Streptacidiphilus rugosus AM-16: one gene and its partner. Each later gene encodes a partner of the first gene's protein in a complex. Links are inferred from orthologs where the notes say so. Each region holds a gene or a part of one and is shown in the gene's direction. Other genes may lie near its edges.

Region 1 (4,665 bases):
GCAGGCCGTCGCGGACCACGAGCAGTTGCTCCGCATGGACGCAGCCCAGGCGGTGCCGGCTTACTCCTGACCTTTCCGCGAAGGTCAGGCAGCGGCATCGTCACCTGGATAGTGCAAGGGACGCCCTCGTGGCGTCCCTTCGTCGTTCTCGCCCCGTTCTCGCCCCCACGTCGTTGACCCCTCAACCGTGGGATGCCCGGCGCACACACAGATGAAACCGAGCCGTCACCGGGCTCCACCAGTGCCGAGAGCTAGGGTGTCCCCGAAAGGGAACAACCCCGAGCGGGACAGGGGAGTCGGCGCGGTGCATCTGAAGAGCCTCACCCTGCGGGGGTTCAAGTCCTTCGCCTCCGCGACGACCCTGCGGTTCGAGCCCGGCATCACCTGTGTCGTGGGCCCCAACGGTTCCGGCAAGTCCAACGTCGTGGACGCGCTCAGCTGGGTCATGGGCGAGCAGGGCGCGAAGTCGCTGCGCGGCGGCAAGATGGAGGACGTCATCTTCGCCGGCACGACCGGCCGTCCCCCGCTGGGGCGCGCCGAGGTCGCGCTCACCATCGACAACACCGACGGCGCGCTGCCGATCGAGTACTCCGAGGTCACCATCTCGCGGACGATGTTCCGCAACGGCGGCAGCGAGTACGCCATCAACGGCGACACCTGCCGGCTCCTCGACATCCAGGAGCTGCTCTCCGACTCCGGCATCGGCCGCGAGATGCACGTCATCGTCGGTCAGGGCCAGCTCGACTCCGTGCTGCACGCCGACCCGATGGGCCGTCGCGCCTTCATCGAGGAGGCGGCGGGAGTCCTCAAGCACCGCAAGCGCAAGGAGAAGGCGCTGCGGAAGCTGGACGCGATGCAGGCGAACCTGACGCGGGTGCAGGACCTGGTCGGCGAGCTGCGCAGACAGCTGAAGCCGCTCGGCCGGCAGGCCCAGATCGCCCGGCGGGCCGCGGTGATCCAGGCGGACCTGCGCGACGCGCGGCTGCGGCTGCTGGCCGACGACCTGGTCACCCTGCGCAAGGCGGTCGAGGAGGAGATCGCCGACGAGATGGCGCTGCGGCTGCGGCGCAGCGGCGTCGAGCAGGAGCTGGCGCAGCTTCAGCAGCGCGAGGCGGTGCTGGAGGCGCAGGTCGCGCAACTCGGCCCGGCGGTGGAGCAGGCACAGCAGACCTGGTTCGAGCTCTCCTCGCTGGCCGAGCGGGTGCGCGGCACGATCGGCCTGGCCGAGGCGAAGGTGCGGCACGCCCGCTCGCCGCAGACGGAGGAGCGGCGCGGCCGCGATCCCGAGGACATGGAGCGCGAGGCCCAGCGGATCCGCGCCGAGGAGGCGGAGCTCGCCGAGGCACTGGAGGAGGCACAGTACGCGCTGGCCGAGACGGTGGAACGGCGGGCCGAACTGGAGCGCGAGCTGGCGGCGGAGGAGCAGGCGCTGCGTGCGGCGGCGCGGGCGCTGGCCGACCGGCGCGAGGGGCTGGCCCGGCTGCAGGGCAAGGTCGCGGCGGCGCGCTCGCGCGCGGCCGGAGCGGGCGAGGAGATCGGCAGGCTCGCGGAGGCCCGCGACGCCGCGCTGGAGCGCGCGGCCGCGGCGCAGGAGGAGTACGAGACGCTGCAGGCGGAGTCCGATTCGCTGGACACCGCCGACGACGCCCGCGACGCCGAGCACGCCTCCCTGCGGGAGGCCCTGGCCGCGGCCGAGGAGACCCAGTCCCGTGCCCGCGACGCGCTGAGCGCCGCCGACCGCGAGCACGCCGCGCTGACCGCCCGCCGCGACGCGCTGGCGCTGGCGCTGCGCCGCAAGGACGGCACGGCCGCGCTCCTCTCCGCCGCCGACCGCCTGGTCGGCCTGCTCGGCCCCGCCGCCTCCCACCTGACGCTGACCCCCGGCGCGGAAACCCCCCTGGCCGCCGCGCTGGACCGGGCTGCCGACGCGGTCGCGGTCGCCACCCCGGCCACGGCTGCCGACGCCCTCCGCCTCCTCCGCAAGGACGACGCCGGCCGGGCCGCCCTCCTCATCGCCACCCCGTCCCCCGAAGACCTCGCCTCGCCGCCCGGCAGCCCCGACACCTCCGGCCCGGCGGGCGCCGGTGTGTCGGCGAACGGTCCCGCCTGGCTCGCCGTCGGCTCCGCCGCGCCGACGGCCTCCGGCCCGATGGGTGGGAGTAGTCCCGAGAACCGCCCCGCTGCTCCGCCTGTCGGCTCCGTCGGGGATGCCGCTCTTCCCGCGGGGGCGGTGTGGGCCGGGGAGTTGGTGAGTGGGACCGCCGAGGTGGTGGGCAGCGTCAGGGCGTTGCTGCGGGGATATGTCGTGGTGGAGGGGCTGGACGAGGCCGAGGCGTTGGTGGCCGCACGGCGGGACCTGGTGGCGGTGACTGCCGAGGGGGACGTGCTCGGGGCGGCGTACGCGTACGGCGGGTCCGCCGGGGCGCCGAGTCTGTTGGAGACGCAGGCCGCCGTCGACGAGGCGGAGGCCAGGCTGGAGGCGCTGGCCTCGCAGCGGGAGAGCCTGCGGGAGCAGGTCGAGGCCGCGACCGCGGAGCGCAAGGCGCTGGCCGCGCGGGTCGAGGAGATCAACGTCGTCCGGCGGGCCGCGGAGAAGGAGAAGGCCGCCGTCGCCCAGCAGGTCGGCCGGCTGGCCGGACAGGCCCGCGGCGCGGCCGGTGAGGCGGAGCGGCTCGCCGCCGCCGCGGCGAAGGCCGCGGACGCGCAGGAACAGGCCGCGATGGAGCTGGCCGAGCTGGAGGAGCGCCTGTACGTCGCCGAAGAACTGCCCGCCGACGAGGAGCCGGACACCGAGCGGCGCGATCGGCTGAACGCGGAGGCGAGCCGGGCCCGGTCCGGCGAGATGGAGGCCAGGCTCTCCGTGCGGACGCACGAGGAGCGGGTGCGCGGGCTGGCCGGTCGGGCGGACTCGCTCGACCGGGGCGCGCGCGCCGAGCGGGAGGCCCGTGCCCGTGCCGCCGCGCGCGCCGCCCGCGCGCAGCACGAGGCGCAGGTCGCCTCCGCCGTCGCCGAGGGCGCCCGTCAGCTGCTCAGCCACATCGAGCACTCGCTCGCCGCCGCTGCGGCCGACAAGGCCACCGCCGAACAGGAGCGCGCCGCCCGCGACGCCGAGCTGGGCCGGGAGCGCGTCCGCATCCGCGAGCTGAAGACGGAGCTGGACAAGCTGACCGACTCGGTCCAGCGCGACGAGGTGCTGCGGGTCGAGAAACGGCTGCGCATCGAGCAGCTGGAGAGCAAGGCGCTGGAGGAGCACGGCATCGAGGCCGAGGCGCTGCTCGGCGAGTACGGCCCCGACCAGCTCGTTCCGCCGTCCCTTCCCGCCGAGGGGGAGGAGCCGGAGGCCGATCCTCGACCCCGTCCCTACCGCCGGGCGGAGCAGGAGCGTCGGCTCAAGGCCGCGGAGCGGGCCTACGCCCAGCTCGGCAAGGTCAACCCGCTCGCGCTGGAGGAGTTCGCCGCGCTGGAGGAGCGCCACCAGTTCCTCAGCGAGCAGCTGGAGGACCTGAAGACCACCCGGCGCGACCTGCTCACGGTCGTCAAGGAGGTCGACGAGCGGGTCGAGCAGGTCTTCACCGCCGCGTACCACGACACCGCGCGTGAGTTCGAGGGCGTCTTCTCGCGGCTCTTCCCCGGAGGCGAGGGACGGCTGATCCTCACCGACCCGGAGAACATGCTGACCACCGGCATCGAGGTGGAGGCCCGCCCGCCGGGCAAGAAGGTCAAGCGGCTCTCCCTGCTCTCCGGCGGCGAGCGCTCGCTGACCGCGGTCGCGCTGCTGGTCTCGATCTTCAAGGCGCGCCCCAGCCCGTTCTACGTGATGGACGAGGTGGAGGCCGCGCTCGACGAGACCAACCTGCGTCGGCTGATCTCGATCATGGAGGAGCTGCGCGACAGCTCCCAGCTGATCGTGATCACCCACCAGAAGCTGACCATGGAGTGCGCGGACGCGCTCTACGGCGTCTCCATGCGCGGCGACGGCATCTCCCAGGTGATCAGCCAGCGACTGCGCGACGAGCCGCGCCGACCGCCGCGCCGGATCCGCAGGGAGTCGGTCCCCGAGCAGGCGGTTCCCGAGCAGCCGGCCGCCGAGCCGCCGCCCGTCCAGGAGAAGGCACCCGAGGAGCCGGCCCCCGCGGTGGCGGTGCCGTCCGAGCCGTCCGGGGACTGACCCCAACAGGTTGACTTATTGGACAAACGTCACAGGACGACGGGCCTCCCTGAGCCGTACCCGATACTGGGAGGGCCATGGAAACCGTCATTCTCGCTGTCATCATCGCTGTGGTCGCCGTTTCGGCGGCCGCCGGTCTCGTCGTCACCGGCCGACGTCGCAAGCAGCTGCCGCCCGCCCCGCCGGCGCAGCCGCAGATCACCAAGCCCGCCCCCGCCCCCGCCGAGAAGGCCGAGCCGCAGGTCGGCGAGGACGCGGCGGTCAGCGCGCCCGAACAGCGCCGCACGGTCGAGGAGGTCGAACTCCCGACCGAGACCGCCCCCGCGGAAGCCGCCGAGGCCCCCGCGCTGGAGGTCCCCGAGCCGACCGCCGGGCGCCTCACCCGGCTGCGCTCGCGTCTCTCCCGCTCGCAGAACTCGCTGGGCAAGGGTCTGCTGACCCTGCTCTCCAGGGACCGCCTCGACGAGGACACCTGGGAGGAGATCGAGGAGCTGCTG
Region 2 (3,256 bases), 3.9 Mb from region 1 along the record:
GCAGGGCGCGCTCTCGGTCGGACTCGGCGTCAACCCGATGGAGCTGGACCTCACCGTCTACAACCTGCTCATGGAGCGGGGCCTGACGGCCGATGAGGTGCTGCTGAAGACGGCCGTGCCCGGCATGGACCTGCTGCCGAGCAACATCGACCTGTCGGCCGCCGAGGTGCAGCTGGTCAGCGAGGTGGCGCGGGAGTCGGCGCTGGCGCGGGCGCTGAAGCCGCTGCTGAACGACTACGACTACATCATCATCGACTGCCAGCCCTCCCTGGGCCTGCTGACGGTCAATGCGCTGACGGCCGCTCACAGCGTCATCGTGCCGCTGGAATGCGAGTTCTTCGCGCTGCGCGGCGTCGCGCTGCTCACCGAGACCATCGAGAAGGTCTGCGAGCGGCTCAACCCCGACCTGCGCCTGGACGGCATCCTGGCCACCATGTACGACTCGCGCACGGTGCACAGCCGCGAGGTGCTGGCGCGGGTCGTGGAGGCCTTCGGCGAGCACGTCTTCCACACCGTCATCGGCCGCACGGTCCGCTTCCCCGAGACCACGGTCGCGGGCGAGCCCATCACCACCTACGCGTCCAACTCGGTCGGCGCCGCCGCCTACCGCCAGCTCGCCAGGGAGGTGCTCGCCCGGTGCCCCGTCGAGTGAGTCTCCCGGGGGCGGACGAACTGTTCCGGACCACCGGGGGGACCGCACTCACGCCCGTGCCGCGCGCGCCGGACCAGCCGGCGGGCCCGGCGGCACCAACCGCTCCCGCCGCGTCCAACGGATCCTCCGCCGGCCCGTCGGGGGAGCAGCCGAGGCCCCAGGCGCCCGCCTCCGCGTCGGAGGAGGGCCGCCCCGCCGATCCGGCGGGGGAGCACGGCGCGGTCGCCGCACCGGCCTCCGCGCCCTCGGTGCCCGGCCCCTCGCGGGGTGAGGCCGGAGCCGCGACCAAGGCCGCCCAGGCCGCGTCCGACGCGGTCGCCCAGCCCCCGGCCGCCCGCCGCAAGCCGCGGGCCCCGCGCTCCCGGCCGACGGGACGCGAGCGGCACGAGGAGAAGATCACCGTCTACGTCTCCGCCGAGGAGCTGTTCGACCTCGAACACGCCCGGCTGGTGCTGCGCGGCGAGTACGGGCTCGCAGTGGACCGCGGCCGGATAGTGCGGGAGGCGGTGGCCGTCGTCCTGGCCGACCTGGAGCAGCGCGGCGAGGCCAGCATCCTGGTCCGGCGGCTGCGCGGGCGCTGAGGCCCGCGGCCCGGCGCAGGCGCGGCGCTCGCCCCGCCGTGGGGTGACAGGGCACGATAGGCCCCGATGCACACCCTGCCCGAACCCCAGCCGGCTCCCGAGGCCGCACCGCGGCCCGCTCCGGAAGCCCCGCCCGTGGAGGAGCCGTCCGGCGGTTTCCTGGTGCGCCTGGACAACTTCGAGGGCCCGTTCGACCTGCTGCTGAGCCTGATCGCGAAGCACAAGCTCGACGTCACCGAGGTCTCGCTGTCGAAGGTGACGGACGAGTTCATCGCGCACATCCGGGCCATGGGCCCGGACTGGGACCTGGACCAGGCGAGCGAGTTCCTGGTGGTGGCGGCGACGCTGCTGGACCTGAAGGCGGCCAGGCTGCTGCCGGTCGCGGAGCTGGAGGACGAGGAGGACCTCGCCCTGCTGGAGGCCCGCGACCTGCTCTTCGCCCGGCTGCTGCAGTACCGCGCGTACAAGAAGGTCGCGGCGCTGTTCGCGGAGCGCTGGGAGGCCGAGCAGCTGCGGCGGCCGCGCACGGTCGGCCTGGAGCCGCAGTTCGCGGAGCTGCTGCCGGAGGTGGTCATCAGCATCGGTCTCGACGCCTTCGCCAGGCTCGCGGCCAAGGCGATGGAGCCGAAGCCCAAGCCGGTCGTCTACGTGGACCACATCCACACGCCGAAGGTCTCCGTCCGCGAGCAGGCGGAGCTGATCGTCGCGCTGCTGCGGGAGCAGGGCGAGGCCCGTTTCGCCGAGCTGGCGGCGGACGCGCCGGACGTGCTGACGGTGGTGGCGCGCTTCCTCGCGCTGCTGGAGCTGTATCGGGAGAAGCTGCTCGCCTTCGACCAGCCGGAGGCGCTGGGGGAGCTCCTGGTCCGCTGGGTCGCCGACGGCGAGGTGGAGGTGGCCGCGGACCTCGGCGACGAGTTCGACGCGCCCCCGCCCCCACCGGAGGACGAGACGGCCAGAACGGGCAAGGGCAAGGAGCGCTGACATGACCGACGACCGCAACGACACCGGCCCCCGCCGCCGCCTCGGCCTCCCGGGGCAGGCCCGCCCCGGTGAACACCTGGAGACCGTCTTCCGCGACGAACTCCCCGACCCCGCCGACGCGGCCGTCCCCGGCTACCCGCTGACGCGCGCGGACGAGCCCGACGCCTTCGCGGCCCGGCCCGACCGGGCTCCGGAAGAGGACGGCGACGGCGGAACCGGCCCGGAGCACGGCGCCGAGCCCGTGTCCCCCGCCGCCGCGGCTCTGCCGTCACCCTCGCGGGAGTCGGCACTGCCGGCGCAGCCCACGGCTGCCCGCGGGCCTTCGGCACGGGTGCCCGGCGAGGTGCCGCCTTCGGAGCCCGGCCTACGGCCTCCGGCCGAGCCCGCGCCCGCGCCTGCCGCCGGGCCGGAGCCCGAGGCGCGGCCCGAGGTGCCCTTGCGGGCCGCGTTGGAGGCCGTGCTGATGGTCGTCGACGAGCCGGTCACCGTCGCGCGGCTGGCCGAGGTGCTGGAGCGGCCGAAGAAGCTCGTCGCCGAGGCGCTCGACGGGCTCGCCGCCGAGTACGACGCCCAGGAGCGGGGGTTCGAGCTGCGGTTCGTGGCCGGGGGGTGGCGGTTCTACACGCGGGCGGTGTGCGCGCCGGTCGTGGACCGGTTCGTGCTGGACGGGCAGCAGTCGCGGTTGACGCAGGCCGCGCTGGAGACGCTGGCGGTCATCGCGTACCGGCAGCCGGTGTCCCGTTCCCGGGTCTCCGCCGTGCGTGGTGTGAACTGTGACGGCGTCATGCGTACCCTGGTACAGAGAGGTCTGGTCGAGGAGTCGGGTACAGAGCCGGAGACGGGGGCGTTCCTGTACCGGACCACGCACTACTTCCTGGAACGGATGGGGCTGCGCGGCCTGGACGAGCTGCCGGAGCTGGCCCCCTTCCTCCCCGAGGCCGACGACGTGGAGGCGGACTCGCAGGAGGGCAGCGCGATTACCGAGGCGATCGCCGAGGCGGTCGCGGCGGTGGACTGACAGACGGCAGATGGACAGAAGACG

What was found.
Region 2: the proteins of BS83_RS36735 (region 1) and BS83_RS19025 are in contact, whole or in part, in a crystal structure (PDB 3ZGX), measured with the Bacillus subtilis proteins. The link is inferred for Streptacidiphilus rugosus AM-16 from one-to-one orthologs.

The regions. Positions count from the first base shown.
Region 1 is NZ_JQMJ01000004.1:6,129,283-6,133,947, reverse strand. What follows is about bases 1-4,368. They hold BS83_RS36735 (chromosome segregation SMC family protein), read left to right. Parts: upstream 1-304; coding sequence 305-4,168; downstream 4,169-4,368. Other genes in these bases: ftsY (signal recognition particle-docking protein FtsY), read left to right, coding at 4,246-4,368; BS83_RS36740 (hypothetical protein), read left to right, coding at 1-70. In the rest of the region: more of ftsY, read left to right, coding at 4,369-4,665. UniProt on the Bacillus subtilis protein: Required for chromosome condensation and partitioning.
Region 2 is NZ_JQMJ01000004.1:2,183,773-2,187,028, reverse strand. Bases 298-3,256 are described here. They hold BS83_RS19025 (segregation and condensation protein A), read left to right. Parts: upstream 298-1,299; coding sequence 1,300-2,214; downstream 2,215-3,256. Other genes in these bases: scpB (SMC-Scp complex subunit ScpB), read left to right, coding at 2,558-3,232; BS83_RS19030 (hypothetical protein), read left to right, coding at 637-1,233; BS83_RS19035 (ParA family protein), read left to right, coding at 298-652. Outside these bases: more of BS83_RS19035, read left to right, coding at 1-297. UniProt on the Bacillus subtilis protein: Participates in chromosomal partition during cell division. May act via the formation of a condensin-like complex containing Smc and ScpB that pull DNA away from mid-cell into both cell halves.